4 regions of the Pseudoalteromonas sp. MM1 genome follow, and region 2 is predicted to be linked to each of the others. Evidence: predicted binding sites of a transcription regulator. Region 2 holds the regulator's gene; each other region holds the start of a gene.
What was found. Region 2 encodes ArgR, which controls arginine synthesis, uptake and breakdown. Its sites were predicted from a motif close to ANTGAATANNTATTCANT; they were not measured.
Positions count from the first base shown of each region.

Region 1: QUE46_RS03270 (OadG family protein) is a predicted target of ArgR. The motif match lies at 3,124-3,141, and genes of this name have one in related genera.
Region 3: argC (N-acetyl-gamma-glutamyl-phosphate reductase) is a predicted target of ArgR. The motif match lies at 1,240-1,257, and genes of this name have one in related genera.
Region 4: gltB (glutamate synthase large subunit) is a predicted target of ArgR. The motif match lies at 1,383-1,400, and genes of this name have one in related genera.

Region 1 is NZ_AP027922.1:728,485-733,661, forward strand. Features, by position in the region: gene alaS (alanine--tRNA ligase) at 1-60, shown strand, start outside; gene QUE46_RS03245 (aspartate kinase) at 67-1,284, shown strand; gene csrA (carbon storage regulator CsrA) at 1,374-1,565, shown strand; gene QUE46_RS03255 (YcxB family protein) at 1,616-2,083, opposite strand; gene QUE46_RS03260 (hypothetical protein) at 2,240-2,431, opposite strand; gene QUE46_RS03265 (DUF1328 domain-containing protein) at 2,484-2,657, opposite strand; gene QUE46_RS03270 (OadG family protein) at 3,185-3,430, shown strand; gene oadA (sodium-extruding oxaloacetate decarboxylase subunit alpha) at 3,440-5,177, shown strand, end outside.
Region 2 is NZ_AP027922.1:3,187,196-3,192,372, forward strand. Features, by position in the region: gene ispB (octaprenyl diphosphate synthase) at 54-1,025, shown strand; gene mdh (malate dehydrogenase) at 1,121-2,053, opposite strand; gene argR (transcriptional regulator ArgR) at 2,279-2,746, shown strand; gene QUE46_RS14375 (Dyp-type peroxidase) at 2,743-3,642, opposite strand; gene QUE46_RS14380 (ABC transporter ATP-binding protein) at 3,688-4,734, opposite strand; gene QUE46_RS14385 (iron ABC transporter permease) at 4,735-5,177, opposite strand, start outside.
Region 3 is NZ_AP027922.1:928,752-933,928, forward strand. Features, by position in the region: gene argE (acetylornithine deacetylase) at 32-1,183, opposite strand; gene argC (N-acetyl-gamma-glutamyl-phosphate reductase) at 1,402-2,412, shown strand; gene argB (acetylglutamate kinase) at 2,412-3,179, shown strand; gene QUE46_RS04215 (ornithine carbamoyltransferase) at 3,187-4,119, shown strand; gene QUE46_RS04220 (argininosuccinate synthase) at 4,116-5,177, shown strand, end outside.
Region 4 is NZ_AP027922.1:2,246,003-2,251,179, reverse strand. Features, by position in the region: gene QUE46_RS10185 (superoxide dismutase) at 1-235, opposite strand, end outside; gene QUE46_RS10180 (Grx4 family monothiol glutaredoxin) at 502-840, shown strand; gene gltB (glutamate synthase large subunit) at 1,501-5,177, shown strand, end outside.

The sequences.
Region 1 (5,177 bases), 1.2 Mb from region 2:
CCTGAAAACTTAAACGCCGCGCTTGATAGCGTAACAGCTTGGGTAACAGAGAAAGTTTAAGCTTACGTGGCACTTATTGTCCAAAAGTTTGGCGGCACTTCGGTTGGCTCTATTGAGCGAATAGAAGCGGTCGCCGACCTTGTTGTTAAAACTAAGCAGCAAGGGCATCAAGTGGTTGTGGTTCTTTCGGCCATGTCGGGAGAAACCAACCGCTTAATTAACCTCGCGAAACAAATAGATACTCGCCCGAGTAGCCGAGAATTAGACGTACTTATTAGCACAGGAGAACAGGTTTCTGTTTCGCTCCTTGCTATGGCTATTATAAAGCGTGGCCATTCAGCTGTAAGCCTACTAGCCGATCAGGTTAATATTCAAACCGATAACATGTTTGGTAAAGCCCGTATTGAAGAGGTTGCTGCGACGCGTTTAAAGCATGAGCTTGAGCATAATCGGATTGCGATTATTGCCGGTTTTCAGGGGCGCGATGTAGAGGGCAATATTACAACCCTTGGACGCGGTGGCACCGATACCTCTGCGGTAGAAATTGCCGCGGCGATAAAAGCCGACGAATGTCAGATCTATACCGACGTTGATGGCGTATACACTACAGATCCTCGTGTGGAACCAAACGCACAACGAATGCACCATGTAACGTTTTGCGAAATGCTAGAGCTGGCAAGCTTAGGCGCAAAAGTATTGCATATTCGTGCTGTTGAGTCGGCAGGCAGGCATAAAATGCCGCTAAGGGTGCTTTCGAGTTTTAAGCCCGATGAAGGAACGCTAATAAGTTTTGAGGAGAGCGATATGCCAACTAAGGTTGTGTCGGGGATTGCGTTTAATCGTGACGAATGCTTGATAAAGGTACATGGCGTACCATACTGTGTTCATTCTCTTACAAAAATTTTGAAACTTTTTGCAGAAAATGGCATCGAAATAGATATGATTAGTCAAGTTAATCATAACTTTGAAAAAATAGACTATGCTTTTACTGTGCATTCAAATGACTATTTGCAAGCACACGATTTACTCACTCAACAACAGGTAAATCTGCAGGCTGATAGCATTTCTAGTGATACAACAGTTGCAAAAGTGTCGGCTGTTGGTATAGGAATGAAGTCTCACAGCGGTGTAGCGCATCAATTTTTTGATGCATTGGCGCAAGAAGGCATACACATAGTTTTAGTATCGACGTCTGAAATCAAGGTATCGGTTTTAATAGACGAGAAGTATTTAGAACTAGCAGTAAGAGCGTTACACTCAGAATTTTTAACAGAAAATGGATAGTTTGGGAGTTTTTACTTACTTTTCAATCAATTTTTCATTAAAATGGTCAAGCGGAATCTTATAATTTATTGGAACATGGGAGCAAGAGAATGCTAATACTAACTCGTAGAGTAGGTGAAACCCTAATGATTGGTGACGAAGTAACTGTTACTGTATTAGGTGTTAAAGGAAATCAAGTTCGAATTGGTGTTAACGCACCTAAAGACGTTTCAGTGCATCGTGAAGAGATTTACATGCGTATACAAGCTGAAAAGTCTAACCCTAATCCGGGCAATGCTTAATCAACACGTATACTTAGCTGAGTAATGCACTTAGCTATACCAAAAGCCACTCACTGAGTGGCTTTTTTGTTTATAAAGTCGCGCATCTCTTCGGTTAATACACTGCTAGAAATATATTGCATACCTTTATTATGGTGCACTAAGTAGCCACGGTTGGTTTTTATAATATGGGTTATTTCTGCCCACTTAAATGTATGGCTTTTATAGTGGTTCTCGGTGCTAATAGCGTCATCGGTAAACGAAAGAGTAACCGTTGATCCCGAAGCACGGCTAAGCATTTGGCGCGTAACCCACCAAGGCCTGCGGTAATAAAAGGCAACGCATTCTAATACACCCAGCATTATTAAAAATGTACCTAGGTAATGATCGTCCATAGCGTAAATACTAATTAAACCTAAGCACACCAGTAATGCCAGCAAAAAGTATTTTGGCTTTGCTGCTTTACTGTAAGAGTGGGACTCGTCAAAGCATTCGTAGTAGTAGGGTTTATCAAGTGTGTAAGTGGTGGTGAGTGCCATAATTGCTAATAAGTAATGGTTTTCGCTATTTTAACAAGCTAGCGTAAAAATCACACCCGTTAATGTAGGCTATGCATTATAAGCGTTAGAGGCCACTTTTTTATAAGCACACAAAAAAACGGCTTATTAAAAGCCGTTTTTACGTTACCAAACAGATTAACAGTTAGTTTCTTCTGCGTTAACCCCTTCTTTTACATTTTCACATGCATCTTCAACAGAGTTTTGCACGTCAGTTACTGCTTCATCAATACGCTCACCTGCTTCTTCTCCATGGTTGTCTTCACAACCCATCATAAAGAAACCTGCAAATACGGCGATTAGTGCTGCTTTTAAAGTTGTTGAGTTCATAATGTAATTCCTTGTATATGTTGATTGTTTAGTGTTTTAAGTATGTTAGTAGCTACCTAGGCGATTTACCGCGCAGCGCACCTGAAACTAAAGAAATCACTAAAAGTACTAAAAAGATAAAGAATATAATTTTTGCTATACCAGCTGCGGCACCTGCGATACCACCAAAACCTAACACTGCAGCGATTAAAGCAATAACTAAAAATGTAATTGTCCAGCGTAACATTGTTTTCTCCTTGGTTATTAAATTCGTTCGAGAGTAATAATGCTAGTTGCGTGCCAGAGTTTAATTTTATTAATTTTCAATACGTTATGGTTTTTTGAGCGGAAGTTGTAAATTTAGAATTGGTAAGTTTTACGTTTAACGATGTAACTTATTCACACTATTGTAAAGAGAGTAAAAAATAAATATTTTTTGTGCATTTCTTTATTAGCCTTGGTAAGACCAATTTACATTTTGACCCAAACTGATTTTTTACCTGCCGTTTAACTTACTATTTTTTATGGTTTTTAAGTTTTTTTGAGTTTAACCATATAACCTTTGCCTATAACGGTTATTTTTATCATCTATATCTAAGCCAATTTAACCCTGTATTAGCTATGTTAACTATTGTGACTGTATGTTAGTTTAATTTTAATTGGTTTTACCAATTGACAGATAGTAGACAAAGTTAAAAGTTTTGTTATTATTCGGTGAATAATTATTTAAATAAAGCGGTTTTTTATACCGCTATATAGTGCAGGGGGAGAAAAATGGATATAGGAGCTGTACTCACAACCGCAGGTAGCTTGATGCTTACGGGCATGGTGGGCGTGTTTGTATTTCTTTCAATATTGATTGGTGCTGTGTCACTCATGTCTAACTTGGTTGCTCGTTTTGACGAGGCTGAAGTTGCAATACCGGTTAAATCACCATCTTTAAAATCTCAAGGTGTGCCTAACGAGCACATCGCTGCTATTAGTGCTGCCATTGCTCAGTACAAATCAAATAATAAATAAGAGGCACACATGGCTAAATTAAAATTAACAGAACTTGTTTTACGCGATGCTCATCAGTCACTACTTGCAACCCGTATGCGCTTAGATGACATGCTACCTATTGCTAGCAAACTTGATGATGCCGGTTATTGGTCTATTGAGTCGTGGGGCGGCGCTACGTTTGACTCGTGTATTCGTTATTTAGGTGAAGACCCTTGGGAGCGTATTCGTGCCCTTAAAAAAGCAATGCCCAATACTAAACAGCAAATGCTATTACGCGGGCAAAATTTATTGGGTTACCGTCACTATGCCGATGACGTGGTAGAAAAGTTTGTAGAGCGTGCCCATAAAAATGGTGTAGATGTATTTCGTATTTTTGATGCCATGAATGATGTACGTAATTTAGAAACTGCAATTAAAGCGGCTGTAAAAGTAGGTGCCCACGCGCAAGGCACTATTTCTTATACGGTAAGCCCAGTGCACACCCTTGAGATGTGGTTAACTCTTGCTAAACAGCTTGAAGATTTAGGTTGTCACTCAATTTGTATTAAAGATATGGCAGGCTTATTAAAACCATACGATGCAGAGCAACTTATTAAAGGCCTAAAAGAAACCGTCTCTATCCCTATTGCTATGCAGTGTCATGCAACCACTGGCTTAAGTACAGCGACATATCAAAAAGCCATAGATGCAGGTATTGATATGCTTGATACCGCTATCTCTTCAATGAGTATGACTTACGGTCATTCAGCTACAGAAACCATTGTAGCGATTGTTGAAGGCACGGCTCGCGATACCGAACTTGATTTAAATCAGCTAGAAGAAATAGCCGCTTATTTTAGAGATGTACGTAAAAAGTACGCTGCCTTTGAGGGGAGCCTTAAAGGTGTTGATGGCCGTATTTTACTCGCGCAGGTGCCAGGTGGCATGTTAACCAACATGGAAAACCAACTTAAAGAGCAAGGCGCAGCAGATAAGCTAAATGAAGTATTACTTGAAATTCCGCGCGTGCGTGAAGATTTAGGTTTTATCCCGCTAGTTACTCCAACATCGCAAATTGTAGGTACTCAAGCGGTATTAAATGTGCTAACGGGTGAGCGTTATAAAACAATTACCAAAGAAACCGCCGGTGTTTTAAAAGGCGAGTATGGTTTAACACCCGCACCTATGAACAAAGAGCTGCAAGAGCGAGTGCTTGATGGTCAGGATGTAATTACATGTCGCCCTGCAGATAACATAGCCCCAGAGCTTGCGTCGCTTGAAGCTGAGCTACAAAAAGAAGCGCAAGAACAAGGTTTAACACTTGCTGATGAACAAATAGATGACGTGCTTACTTATGCGCTATTCCCACAAGTTGGCCTTAAATTTATTAAAAACCGTAACAACCCCGATGCCTTTGAAGCCGTGCCAAGCGCTGATGACTCAAACGCCAAGCCAGCTGCCAAACCTGCAAGTAACAAAGGGGTTAGCGCTGAGCAATACAGCGTTAAAGTTGACGGAAAAGTTTACGATGTTGTGGTTGCGCAAGGTGGTGAGCTTAAAGAGGTTGTGCTTAAAGATTCTGAGCATTTACCGCAATCAGCATCGGTTGCCTCAGGTGAAACACTAAATGCACCACTGGCAGGTAATATTTTTAAAGTCAAAGTAAAAGCAGGCCAAGCCGTAAATGAAGGCGATGTGGTTGTGATTATGGAAGCGATGAAAATGGAGACCGAAGTTCGTGCAATGCACTCAGGCACTGTTGCCGAAGTTTTAGTATCTGAAGGTG
Region 2 (5,177 bases):
TTTTTTGTTGTACAATCGGCGCCGTTCACACATAAAAATTGGCTCGGAGATCAATGGATATAAAAGCTATCCAGGCGTTAATCGAAAGCGATATGAATGACGTCAATCAACTTATACACGCGCAAATGCGCTCAGATGTGGCGTTAGTTAATCAACTTGGTTTGTACATCGTTAACAGCGGCGGCAAACGCGTACGCCCTATGCTTGCTCTATTGGCAGCAAGAGCTTTGGGTTACCAAGGTAAAGATCATATTACTTTGGCAACGATTGTTGAATTTATTCATACTGCAACGCTATTACATGATGATGTTGTTGATGAATCTAACCTGCGCCGCGGTACACCAACTGCAAATGCTGAGTTTGGTAATGCTGCCAGCGTGCTGGTTGGGGATTTTATTTACACACGCTCGTTTCAGCTTATGGTGGGGCTTGGTAAAATGCAAATTATGCAAATTCTTGCTGATGCTACCAACGTTATTGCTGAGGGCGAAGTATTGCAGCTTATGAATTGCAATGACCCTAACACCACCGAAGCAAGCTATATGCAAGTTATTTACTCTAAAACGGCTAAGTTATTTGAAGCCGCTACGGGGCTTGCAGCAATCATAACCGAGCAAGATAACAGTGTGTTAGATGCGCTTAACTTATACGGTATGCATTTAGGTACTGCTTTTCAGTTAGTTGATGACGTGCTTGATTACAACGCAGACGCTGACCAATTAGGTAAAAATATTGGTGATGATTTAGCAGAAGGTAAACCAACTTTACCGTTAATATACGCTATGAAGCACGGTAGTGATGAGCAAAAAAACCTTATTCGTGATGCCATTGAGCATTGCAATGGTATGGATAACCTTGAAGCTATTTTAACGGCACTTAAACAAACCAACGCACTTGAATTTACAATGCAAAAGGCACAGCAAGAGGCTGATAAAGCCATTGCCTGTTTAGACTTTTTAGCAGAGTCGCAGTACAAACAAGCGTTAATTAGCTTAGCACGTATAGCTGTAGAGCGAGATCACTAGTTTTGCAGCCACCCTTAATTAGTATGTAAGGGTTTATAATTTTCGAGCAATAAAAAAGCCTGCATAAGCAGGCTTTTTTGTGCATAACTTGGCTATTACGCCATGAAATCAACACCTTCTTTGATGTCTTTTTTCAGGGTTTCAAGCATGTCGTTTTTAGCTTTTTCTTCAAATGCGCTTAGCTCGCCGTAAGAAAGAATTTCTTCTACGCCGTTTTTACCTAAACGTACTGGATGTGCAAAGTACTCCGCATCGCCATTTTCAACAGCAACGTATGCGTAATCAACTACGTCTTCACCTTGTAGGCCTTTAACTAAAGACATACAAAAACGTGCAGCAGCAGCACCCATAGATAGTGTAGCTGAACCACCGCCCGCTTTAGCATTTACTACTTCAGTACCTGCATTTTGGATACGTGGAGTAAGAGCAGCCACTTCTTCTTCAGTGAAGCTTACGCCTTCAACTTGAGAAAGTAGAGGAAGAATTGTTGTGCCAGAGTGGCCACCGATTACTGGTACTTTAACTGTTGCTACATCTACACCTTTAAGCTCAGCAACAAATGCTTCTGAACGAATTACGTCAAGTGTAGTAATACCAAATACGCGGCTTGCATCATAAGTGCCTGCTTTTTTAAATACTTCAGCAACAATTGGCACTGTGCCATTTACTGGGTTAGTGATAACACCCACTAATGCTTTAGGACAGCTAGCAACAATGCCTTCTGCTAATGTTTTGATAATACCAGCATTTACGTTGAATAAATCCGCACGGTCCATACCTGGTTTACGTGGCATACCCGCAGGGATAAGGACGATATCACACCCTTCAAGCGCTTTGTTTAAATCGTCAGCGCCAAAGCCTGCTACTTTAACATCTGTAGGGATGTGAGATAGGTCAACCGCAACACCTGGTACAACTGGTGCAACATCGTAAAGTGATAATTCAGAACCAGCTGGTAAGCCTGTTTTTAATAATAAAGACAACGCTTGACCGATACCGCCTGCAGCACCTAATACAGCAACTTTCATTGGAATTCTCCGTAATTTGAGGTAGGAAATATTTGTGGCTCTTAAGATAATGAAATTAGCGACTAAAAACAAATTTATCCTGCTTATTTCAGGTATATTTTCGACCATAGTTGTAAACTTTGTTGGTTTATCGCAGCAAACTGGCAAGTTAACTAAACAACTGCTGCATAATTATTCATTATTGTGTAGAATTTGCTATATAAATAACAAAAACGAATAAAGACTATGCAACCACAAGACAAACAAGAAGCACTGGTAAAAGCGTTTAAAGCACTTTTAAAAGAAGAAAACTTTGGCTCGCAAGGCGAAATAGTCGAAGCACTAAAAGAACAAGGCTTTGACAACATAAGCCAAAGTAAAGTGTCGCGCATGCTTAGTAAGTTTGGTGCTGTGCGCACTCGTAATGCTAAACAAGAAATGGTTTATTGCTTACCTGCAGAAATGGGCGTACCAACGGCTAAAAGCCCACTGCGCCAGCTTGTTATTGATATTATGCATAACGAAATGATGATTATTATTACCACCAGCCCAGGTGCTGCGCAGTTAATTGCCCGCTTATTAGACTCACTAGGCAAAGCTGATGGTGTATTGGGTACTATTGCCGGGGATGACACTATTTTTATTGCGCCAGCAAAAATATCTGAAATAGACATTACACTAGAGCGCGTACGTATTTTATTTGATACGGTTTAAAGCTGTTTTAAAAAACTAACTGACGGCGCAAAAAACGCTGAGCCCATATCGGCTTGAGTAAAATCAAGCCAGTGGTCGTAACACTCCCCTTTTCCTATACGGCTGTTAAGTACCTTTTCAAACGCACTTCCCGATGCTGAACATGTAATGCTTAACATGCCTTGCTCGTAAACATCGCCATACGGCATGCTTTGGTTAAGCAGTATTGCTTGGCCGCTCTCATCTTTTAGCTCACTTCTAGTCGCGTGGCTAGTATCCGCTTTAGGCTCAATTAAAGTGTTATCTAAACGCGTGCGCCCCATAATATGCTCTTGCTCGCTTAATGATAAATGCTGCCATACGCTCAGGTCATGCTTATAGCGCTGTACATGAATATAGCTGCCTTGGTGTTCAAAGCTGTCGGGCTTATTAACCAGTGCCGTGATTCGTTTTTGCCGGCCATGCGGGGTGTCGCCTGCGTAAATAAAGCCGTTAAAGTCTCGCCCATCTAAAAACCTAAAATTACGAATTTGTTCAACCAGCTCTACATCGGGCGAAAACAACTTTAAAATTTGCAATGCAAAAAGGTGATTAACATCTTCTCGGTCTGAGCGAATTTGGATAAATAAATCACACGGCTGTACGCGCATAACAAAATCACTGTGATTTATATTTGGAAAGCTTTGCAGCTCACATGGGATATATTCGGGGAGTATATGCGGCCAATACTGCGCGCCAATGGCCACCATGCAAGAAAGCATAGCCTCGGAAAACTGATCACTAAACTCGTCTTCAATTGCGCTTACACGTTTAAGCTTTGCGCGCAATGACTCGTCTTGACCATCAAATACATTAAAAAATAAATGCAAACCGTGTAAGTTTGCTTCAGCACAAATCCCAGATTGCGCTTGCGCCATTGTTATTCCTTAGCTTTTTATATAACACAGCGAATAACACATTGATTATGATTCGAAAAAATTCACCGTGTGAGGTTTTATTTTTATTATAACCTGCTCATTTATTTCAAATGACTGGCCATATTGTGCGGCAACTTCAATCTCTTGCTCTGCAATTACAACAGTATAAACATAAGCTGAGCCTATAAACCGACGGCTTAAAATGCGCACACTCTGAGGGTTATCGGCCTGCGTATTTTGCACAAGCTCAATATGGTGCGGACGAATATACACCTGTCCTTTTATTGCACTGTGCGTATGTTCATGCTGCGATTGCACAACACCATAAGTGGTTGCGTATTCAGTTGCCGTTAACACTTCTACGCCTAAGTATATGCCCTGACCCAGAAACTCTGCAACCTCCTTTGTCTTTGGCATGGCAAAAAGCTGCTCTGGCGTTCCTTGTTGGGCTATTTTTCCTTGGTGCATAATGGCTAAAGTGTCTGAAAACGCAAAGGCTTCTTCTTTTGAGTGGCTAACAAACACCGCAGAAACCTGCTGCGCTTTAATAATGCGCCTAATATCAGCAATTAACTCAAAACGCACTTGTGTATCTATGTTCGAAAAAGGCTCATCAAGGAGCAATAAGCTGGGTTTATAAGCCAGTGCCCGCGCAATAGCTACACGCTGTTGTTGCCCCCCCGAAAGCTGATGAGGATAGCGGTTTGCACAGCCAGTTAAATGCACTAACTCAAGCATCTCGTCTACGCGCTGTAGTTTTTGAGCTTTACTTATTTTACTTAGTCCAAATGCAATATTGTCGGCCACTGTAAGGTGCGGAAACAGGGCATAATCTTGAAACATCATCCCTATATTACGATGCTCTGGTGATACAAAAGTGTGCTTGTCGCTTACACATTTACCATCTATTAATACGCTACCCTGCTTTATTTCAATAAGACCGGCAATGGCTTTTAAGGTGGTTGTTTTACCGCAGCCACTGGCCCCAAGCAAACACACAATTTCGTCTTGTCCTACCGTTAAATCTAAGCTCTGTAGCACGCGCGTGCCACTGTAGTGATAACCCACACCTTGTAAATTTAAACGACTCATTTAACTGCGCTGCTCCATAGAACGATTAATAAAATACAAGGGGATCAGCCCAACCACGACAATAAATAAAGCGGAAATAGAAGCAAGCTCAAGTTGCTCATCGCTCACATATTGAAATACATGTGTGGCTAAGCTTTCAAAATCAAAAGGCCTTAATAGTAATGCGGCTGGCAGCTCTTTCATACATTCAATAAATACAAGTAATGCTGCCGTTAAAAGCCCTCGTCGCAATAAAGGAAGATGAACTAGACGCAGTGTTTGCCCTTGGCTTTTACCCATAGATTGGCTAGCCATATCTAGTGATGGGCTAATACGCACAAAGCTCGATTCTATAGCACCATGCGCAATGGCATAAAAACGTACAATGTAAGCCAGTATAATAGTAATAATGCTGCCAGTGAGTAATAAACCAATATCTAGGTTGTAGCTCTCAAGGGCTGTGT
Region 3 (5,177 bases), 1.4 Mb from region 2:
TTTATGCTGTTATTTTTAATACAGTCTTTTTTTAAGCGTTAAAGCAATTTGCTTTAATAATGTCAGTTATAATTTTTTGCGATGGGTTTATTTTCTCCATTGCTAAAAATTCATCGGGTTGGTGAGCTTGATTAATTGAGCCAGGCCCCATGACTATTGTTTCACAGCCAAGTTGCTGGATAAACGGGGCCTCTGTGCAATAGTTAACTGCAACAGCTTTCTCTCCTGCAATTTTTTCTGCCATTTTAACGAGTGCGCTGTCGGTGCTACCACTAAAAGCAGGAATGGGGTCGTGTAAATCAATCACGCTCACTGCGTTTGGGTATTGCGCGTTTATATCGCTGGTGGCATCAATAAGTAAAGCTTGTAGGTCTTTAATGCTTAACCCAGGGAGTGGGCGCATATCTATGTGCATTTCACAACACCCACAAATGCGGTTTGCGTTATCACCACCATGAATATTGCCTAAGTTTAAAGTAGGGTAAGGTATTTCAAAATGTTCAACTGAATATTTATTCTTTAACTGCTCTTTTAAGATCAGCAATTTTGTAATCACTTTATGCATTACTTCGATGGCGTTAAGACCACGTTCGGGATCGGAGCTATGACCAGAACGGCCAACCACTCTTATAGCGGTACTCATATGCCCCTTGTGAGTAAATACAGGAGTCATATCAGTAGGTTCGCCAATTATACAGCGAGCAGGTTTTAAATTAGGGTGCTTACAAATTTGCTGCGCACCCGCCATGGTGGTTTCTTCATCGGCAGTGGCAAGTATTAAAATAGGCTGTGATTGTTGCTTTTCATCAAGTTCACTAATTGCTTGCAGCACAAAAGCAAAAAAGCCTTTCATATCAATGCTGCCTAATCCATACAATTTATTATTGTGCTCTGTTAGCTTAAACGGGTTGTGGTTCCAGCGGCTATCATCAAACGGTACAGTATCGGTGTGCCCTGCAAGCATTAAACCGCCATCACCTTGGCCGCGTTTAGCTAATAAATTGTATCGGCCTTTACCGCCTTCTAACTCTATAATTTCGCAAGTAAAACCAAGGCTTTCACACCACTGTGCAAGCAACTCTATTACCCCTTTATTACTCATACAAAGCTCATCCTCTATTGCACTAATAGAAGGGGCTGCAATGAGTTGTTGGTACATTGAGATAAATGACGGCAAAGACATAAAAAAATCCAAAATAATTATTCAATTTAATTGCATAACAATATAAAAGTATTTATGATGAATATCAATTCACTTTTTAAGCATAAATATATTAAGTATAGCCATGAAGATAATGCGACGATAATCAACAATTCATTAAGAAAAGTATTAGCTAGCATCTAAGCTAGTGTAAGCGAACACCACCCCTATTTAGTAGTAAATTTATAATCGAGTAACAAATGAATGTAGTGATTATTGGCGCAAGCGGTTATAGCGGCGCAGAATTAGCAAGTTTAGTTGCTAAGCACCCTAATTTAACTTTATCAGGCTGTTATGTATCTGAGGGGAGTTTAGATAAACATAAATTGCTTAGCGATTTATACCCAGAGCATAGCGGATTACTTGACCTGCCATTATTACCTTTAAGTGATGCTGCATTTGATGATATTAGCGCTAGCGCTGATTACATCTGTTTATGTACTGATCATAAAGTAAGTGTTGATTTAGCCCCGCAATTTTTAGCCATGGGTAAAAAAGTATTTGATTTATCTGGCGGCTACCGCCTTGCTAGCAACGACGATTACGTCACTTACTATGGCTTTGAGCACCAACACCCTGCGCTATTAAGTGAAGCGGCTTACGGGCTAGCTGAGTGGAATAGTGATGCTATAGCAAGTGCACAACTCGTTGCTGTGGCAGGTTGTTATCCAACAGCCGCACTTAATGCGTTAAAGCCGCTGCAGCAGGCCGGATTGTTAAGTGATGAAAAAGTAATTATTAATGCGGTTTCTGGTGTAACTGGTGCTGGGCGCAAAGCCAGCGTAGGTACTCACTTTTGTGAAGTATCGCTTGCCCCGTATGGTTTATTTAACCATCGCCATGGTCCAGAAATTGAACAGCACTTGGGTCATAAGGTGTTATTTACACCGCACTTAGGTAATTTTCCGCGTGGGATTTTAGAAACTATCTATGTACAGCTTAAGCCAAACGTTACCAAGGAAAACGTTACTGATGCTTATAAAGTAATTGAAAACGAGCCATTGATTCGTTTGTTAGGCGATAAAATACCCTCTATTAAAGGTGTAGCTAAACAGCCGTACGTTGATATTGGTTGGCAGCAACAAGGCTCGCAGTTAATTGTTATGGCAGCCATAGATAATTTATTAAAAGGTGCGGCTGGACAGGCGTTGCAGTGTATTAATTTATCGATGAATTTAGAACACACCACTGGCTTAAAAGGAGCCTTTTAATGAGCACTAAAACGTGGGTAATTAAATTAGGTGGTGCTGTACTTAATACTGATAACGCAGCAAAAGCGTTGTTTGATGTATTAAGCACAGATCAAAATAATCAGTTTGTAATAGTGCATGGTGGTGGCTCGTTAGTGGATACATGGCTACAACAAGCTGGATTTGCTAGTGCAAAACATCAAGGGTTGCGTATTAGCCCAAGTGAGCAAATGCCTTACATAGTGGGGGCGTTGGCTGGCTGTGCAAATAAGCAGCTGGTAAGCCAAGCTATTAATGCAGGGCATAAACCTGTTGGTTTAAGCCTTTATGAAGCCGGTGTTAGTGCTTCGCAAAAACTAAAAGCACTTGGTCAGGTAGGTAAATGCACAAGTCATGATGATTCAATAGTTAATGATTTACTTAAGCTTGGTCGCTTACCTATTGTGAGTTCAATCGGCTTTGATGAGCAAGGCAATTGGTACAACGTGAATGCCGATGAGGCTGCGGCAGCGATTGCGAGCAACTTAAACGCAGAACTTGTATTTATGACAGATGTTGAAGCGGTACTTGATGCAAATAAACTACCGCTACATCAACTTGACACAAAACACATTGATACTTTAATTGATGAAGGAGTAATTTTGGGCGGGATGGAGGTCAAAGTTAAGACCAGCCTACACGCTGCCCAACATTTACGACGAGGTGTGTATATTTCCAGTTGGCAAAAGCCAGAAAACTTAACTGCTTTGCTACAAGGCGAGCATGTCGGAACAAAGATTACACCATAGGGTTACCATGTTAGAGAATTTTTTAACGGGTCTAGAATTAGACCAACAAGGCGCACTTAATTTATTAAAGCTTGCGCGTGATTTAAAAGCAAATCCAGAGAAATACAGCCAAGTACTAGCAGGCAAGTCTGTTGTTACCTTATTTGAAAAGCAAAGCTTACGTACGCGTTTATCGTTTGATATTGGTATTAATCGTTTAGGTGGTCACGCTGTATATTTAGACCAGCAAAATGGCGCTATGGGCGCACGTGAATCGGTAAAAGACTTCGCGCTTAATATTTCTACATGGGCTGATGGTATTGTAGCGCGTGTAAACCAGCACAGTACGCTAACCACCTTAGGTGAGTACTCGAGTGTACCTGTAGTTAATAGCTTGTGTGATTTATATCACCCATGCCAAGCGTTGGCAGACTTTTTAACGCTTCAAGAAGTACATGGCGATGTAAGCGAGCTTAAAGTCGCTTATTTAGGTGAAGGTAATAACGTTACCCATTCATTAATGCTATTAGCGGCAACACTAGGTACTGATTTTGTAGCTGTTACGCCAAAAGGCAGCTCGCCTGATTCGCAAATTCTTAAAAAGGCCGAGCAAATAGCGGCAATGAACGGTGCATCAGTTATGGTAAGTGATCGCGTAGAAGCGGCCGTAGGCGCAAACGTTGTATATGCAGATACGTGGGTGTCTATGGGCGATGATACGCCGCTTGAGCAAGTTAAAGAAAAATATATGCCATATCAGCTAAACCAAGCATTGCTAGAACAAACAGGTGCGACTACGGTATTACATTGCCAACCGGCACACCGTGAGTTTGAAATTACCTCAGAGGTAATGGATGGCCCAGCATCAAAAATTATTCAACAAGCAGAAAATCGCATGCATGCGCAAAATGCTCTGCTAGTTACATTACTAAATCCAAATTTTGTTAAGGAACACCTATGAGTTCAATTAAAAAAGTCGTTTTAGCCTATTCAGGTGGTCTTGATACTTCAGCTATCGTGCCATGGTTAAAAGAAAACTACGGTTGTGAGGTTATTGCCTTTGTTGCCGATGTAGGCCAAGGCGCTGAAGAGCTTGAAGGCGTTGAAGAAAAAGCCATCGCATCAGGCGCATCAGAGTGTTACGTAGTTGACTTAAAAGATGAAATGGTAAGTGACTACATTTACCCAACGCTTAAAACGGGTTCTATTTACGAAGGTACGTATTTATTAGGCACGTCAATGGCGCGTCCTATTATTGCTAAAGCGCAAGTTGAAATTGCACGTAAAGTAGGTGCTGATGCACTTTCGCATGGTTGTACTGGTAAAGGTAACGACCAAGTTCGTTTTGAGTCGTGCTTTGCAGCGCTTGCACCTGATTTAAAAGTAATTGCACCGTGGCGTGAGTGGGACTTATCAAGCCGTGAATCATTATTAGATTACTTAGCTGAGCGTGATATTCCGTGTTCTGCTTCTGCAACAAAAATTTACAGCCGTGATGCTAACGCATGGCATATTTCGCACGAAGGTGGCGAGCTTGAAGATCCATGGTGTGAGCCTAGCGACCAAGTGTGGACGTGGACTAACTCACCAGAGCAGGCACCTGATAAATCAGAGCTAGTAACTCTAAAAGTTGTTGAAGGCGAAGTGGTTGCGGTAAATGGTGAAGAGCTTAAACCTTACGACTGTTTAGTTAAATTAAACGACATTGCTGCGCCACATGGTGTTGGCCGTGTAGATATTGTAGAAAACCGTTTAGTCGGCATGAAATCGCGCGGCTGTTACGAAACACCAGGCGGTACCGTGATTATGGCGGCACTGCAAGCTATTGATGAGCTAGTACTTGATAAGTCAAGCCGTAAATGGAAAGAAGTACTGGGCGGTGAGTTTTCGCACTTAGTTTATGATGGTCGTTGGTTTACACCTCTTAAAGATTCTATTTTAGCCGGTGCAGAAGCGCTTTCTACACTAGCAACGGGTGAAGTTGTACTTAAGCTTTACAAAGGTCAAGTAACAGCCGTT
Region 4 (5,177 bases), 940 kb from region 2:
TCCAGTAGAAAGTGTGGTTCCAAATTTGTGCTGCGTTATTAAACACGCCACCTTCAGATGAACAAACAATCTCTTCTAAAGATTTGTTTTCAAACTCAGTACCTGGAATTAAACCGTTTAATTTAACAACGTAAGTGTTGTGGTGCTTGCCGTGGTGATACTCAAGAGTTTCTTGTGAAATATGAGGCTCAAGTGCATCAATTGCATAAGGTAGTGACGGTAGTTCAAATGCCATTTTTTATCTCCATTTTCTTTTGGTTGATAACTCGCTTGATAGTACGTAATGCCTGATAGAACAGACCACTTACCTATACCAAACGAAAATATAGTGTTACTATAATTGTTGAGTATTCTACTCAAGTTTAAGCAAACAGCAATGCTATTGCTAAAGACTATTTCAATTGCGGCTTTATTTGCCCATTTTAAGTTATATATCTGTGGCCACAATGATTTATTTTCAAGCCCTAGGTATATCAAGCTATCGTCATTTTGAGGTTGTAGATGGAAACCATTGATAAAATTAAACAGCAGATTTCAGAAAATCCAATTATCCTTTACATGAAAGGGTCACCAAAATTACCTAATTGTGGGTTTTCTTCACAAGCGTCGCAAGCTCTAATGTCGTGTGGCGAACCATTTGCCTATGTTGATATTTTACTTAATCCAGATATTCGCGCTGAGTTACCAGCATACGCAAATTGGCCTACTTTCCCACAGCTTTGGGTTGAGGGCGAATTAGTAGGTGGTTGTGACATTATTATTGAAATGTTTCAACGTGGTGAATTACAACCACTGATCACTGAAACAGCAGCTAAATATAAAGAAGCTGACGCAGAGTAATACTACTTTGCTAAACTATTAAAGCCACGTTTTACGTGGTTTTTTTGTACCTGTGTTATTTATTACGTTTTAATTTCTTGAACAGCTGAACAGCTGAACAGCTGAACAGCTGAACAGCTCCCTCGCTCCTTGTTTAGATGCACGCAGTAACTATCAGTAAACAACAAAACTGCTTATGTAAGCGCAAGCTTTAATGAAAGTATGTACTTTAAATAAAAATTCACTCAATCTGCACTAAAAATGACATAGTAATTAATAACTATACTAATGAACGCAAAAAAAGCGTGATCCTAAACCTCTAATCTATTTAAAACGCATTAAACTATCTAAATGTTAACTGAATCCATAGGGGTTTAATGAATATTTATTCATTTAAATCCACCTTTACGTTTACGTAAAGGGTATCGCTTTGACGCCTTTGTTTTTACAAAGTGTTAAAATTGACACCAGTGTCATAAAAAAATAACGCGTAAATAAGCGCTAATTGTTAACAATTATGAGTAAAAAAGAAATCTTGCCTTGAAGTGAGAAATATTCAAGAATGTGAATATGTATTCAAAATAATATTGACTCTATTTACTATAGAGGCTAGTTTTGTGCGTCTGTTAGCAAATCGTCGAGCAGTTCATTCACGTTAACAGTGCAGCAAGGGAGGGGTCTATGTTATACGACTCAACATTAGAAAAAGATAATTGTGGCTTTGGCTTAATAGCCCAAGTTAATGGTCAGGCTAGTCATCGGCTTATTCGTACAGCTATTACTGGACTTGATCGCATGCAGCACCGCGGTGGTATTTCTGCCGATGGTAAAACAGGTGACGGCTGTGGTTTATTACTACAAAAACCTGACAGTTTTTTCCGCGCTATTGCTAGTGAGCATAATTGGCACTTAGGTAAAAATTACGCCGTAGGCATGGTTTTCTTAAATTCAGATCCCGTTTTAGCACAAGCTGCAAAACAGGTTTTATGTGAAGAATTAGAACAAGAAACACTTAAAATACTCGGTTGGCGTGAAGTGCCTACTGACCCTTCAATGCTAGGGCCAATTGCTACACAGCAATTACCTGGCTTTGAGCAGATTTTTGTTAGTGCGCCTGAAGGCTGGCGCTCTAAAGATTTAGAACGCCGTTTATACGTAGCACGTCGTCGTGCAGAAAAGCGTTTAGCAGAGGATGAGTCGTTTTATATTGCGAGTTTATCGGGGTTAGTAACTATCTATAAAGGCCTTATGATGCCTGCAGATTTGCCTAACTTTTATTTAGACTTAGCTGATATTCGTATGACCAGCGCTATTTGTGTATTCCATCAGCGTTTTTCTACTAATACTCAGCCGCGTTGGCCTTTAGCACAACCATTTAGGTATTTAGCGCACAATGGTGAAATTAATACTATTGAAGGTAATCGCCAATGGGCTCGTGCCCGTTCGTACAAGTTTTCATCGCCACTTATCCCTGATTTACAAAGCGCAGCACCGTTTGTAAACGAAACAGGCTCTGACTCATCAAGCTTAGATAACATGCTTGAGCTATTTTTAGCCGGTGGTATGGATTTATTCCGTGCTATGCGCATGCTTGTGCCACCTGCATGGCAAAAAAACCGTGCAATGGATGATGATTTACGTGCATTTTACGACTTTAACTCTATGCACATGGAGCCGTGGGATGGCCCTGCAGGCATTGTTATGTCTGATGGGCGCTTTGCAGCCTGTAATCTTGATAGAAATGGCCTGCGTCCAGCGCGCTATGTTATTACCCAAGATGGCTTTATTACACTTGCCTCTGAGGTAGGGATTTGGGATTACACTGCAGATGAAGTGGTTGAAAAAGGCCGTGTAGGACCAGGTGAGCTTTTAGTAATTGATACAAAGCTTGGCAAAATCTGGCACTCAGATGAAATCGACCAAGATTTAAAATCGCGTCATCCTTATAAATCATGGCTTGAAGAAAACGTTAAACGCCTAACCCCGTTTGAAGAGCTTACAGAGCAAGATGCGGGTAATCGCTCGTTTGATGACGAAACGCTTGCTAAGTACCAAAAAATGTTTGGCTATACTAATGAAGAGCTAGATAGTGTTATTCGTGTAATGGGTGAAAACGGCCAAGAAGCAACAGGCTCAATGGGTGATGACACACCATTTGCAGTACTCAGCGAAGGGCATCGTTCATTGTACGATTACTTCCGCCAAAAGTTTGCGCAAGTGACTAATCCGCCAATCGACCCGCTGCGTGAAAACCACGTAATGTCACTGGCAACGTGTATTGGTAGTGAGCAAAACGTATTTAATGAAACCACAGGCCACGCTAAGCGCCTACAGTTTGATACGCCAATTTTAATGTATGCAGACATGCAGCAGCTACTCAATGCCGATGACGAGCATTACAGCTACTGTAAAATTGATATTACGTACACAGCAGAAGAAGGTTTAGAAAAAGCGGTTGCACGTATTTGCGACGCTGCACAAGAAAAAGCAGCTGCGGGTTGTGTAATGCTTATCTTATCTGACCGCAACTTTAGCGAAACCCAATTACCGATTCCTGCTGCTATGGCGGTAGGTGCTGTACAAAAACGTTTAGTAGATAACAACTTACGTTGTGAGTCTAATATTATTATTGAAACGGGCAGCGTACGCGATGCACACCAATTTGCCGTATTACTTGGGTTTGGTGCAACAGCGATTTATCCATACCTTGCCTACGAGTCACTGGTTGCGATGAGCGACAGTAAAGTGATTGATAAGTCGTACTGCGAAGTGACGCTTTCGTACCGAAAAGCCATTAATAAAGGCTTGTACAAAATTATGTCTAAAATGGGCATAAGTACGGTTGCATCGTATCGTTGTTCAATGCTTTTTGAAGCGGTTGGTCTATCTGATGCTATGGTAGAAATGTGCTTTAAAGGGGTGGCAAGTCGTATTAAAGGCGCGTGTTTTAGTGACTTTGATGGTGATCAGCAAAAGCTACATAAACTTGCTTTTAGTAAGCGTAAATTACTGAGCCATGGCGGCTTATTAAAATATGTTCACGGTGGGGAATACCACGCTTACAACCCAGATGTTATTCAAACGCTACAAAAGGCCGTGCGCTCTGGTGATTATAAAGACTATGGTGCATACGCCGACTTAGTTAATAACCGTCCAATTGCCACTTTACGCGATATGCTGGCGCTTAAGTTACCTGCAAAAGGCATTAGTATCGATGATGTTGAGCCGGCTGAAAACCTATATAAACGTTTTGATTCAGCTGCGATGAGTATTGGCGCACTTTCTCCTGAGGCACACGAAGCGTTAGCTATAGCGATGAACCGCTTAGGTGGGTGTTCAAATTCAGGTGAAGGTGGTGAAGATAAGCTACGCTACAACACAGAGAAAAACTCACGTATTAAACAAGTTGCCTCGGGTCGCTTTGGTGTAACGCCGCATTACCTTCGTAATGCCGACGTAATTCAAATTAAAGTGGCGCAGGGTGCTAAACCAGGCGAAGGTGGGCAATTACCGGGTGAAAAAGTAACGCCTTATATTGCTAAACTTCGTTATTCAGTCCCGGGTGTAACACTAATATCACCACCACCGCATCACGATATTTACTCGATTGAAGATTTAGCTCAGCTAATATTCGATTTAAAACAAGTAAACCCAGAAGCGATGATATCGGTGAAGTTAGTGTCAGAGCCAGGTGTAGGTACAATTGCCACAGGTGTAGCTAAAGCGTATGCCGACTTAATTACCATCTCAGGTTATGATGGTGGTACCGGTGCAAGCCCATTAACGTCAGTTAAATACGCAGGTAGTCCTTGGGAGCTTGGCCTTGCAGAAACTCAGCAAGCGCTTGTTGAAAATGGTCTTCGTCATCGTATTCGTTTGCAAACAGATGGTGGCTTAAAAACAGGTTTAGACATTATTAAAGCGGCTATTTTAGGTGCAGAAAGCTTTGGCTTTGGTACAGGCCCAATGGTTGCGCTTGGTTGTAAATACTTACGTATTTGTCATTTAAATAACTGTGCGACCGGTGTGGCAACGCAAGATGAAACACTTCGTCAAAAGCATTACCACGGCTTACCAGAAATGGCGATGAACTACTTCAAGTTTATTGCCCAAGAAGCACGTGAAATTATGGCAAGCTTAGGTGTTGCAAATCTAACTGACTTAATTGGTCGTTTAGATTTACTTGAAGCAATTGAAGGTAAAACAGCGAAGCAAAAGAAAATAGATTTATCATCTGTGATTGCTCAGCCTAATAACCCAACGGGTGAGACATTGTTTTGTAGCGCACCAAATAGCTCGCACTATTTAGGTGAACTTAACGAAACGTTATTAGGTAAAGCGCAACAAGCGATTGATAC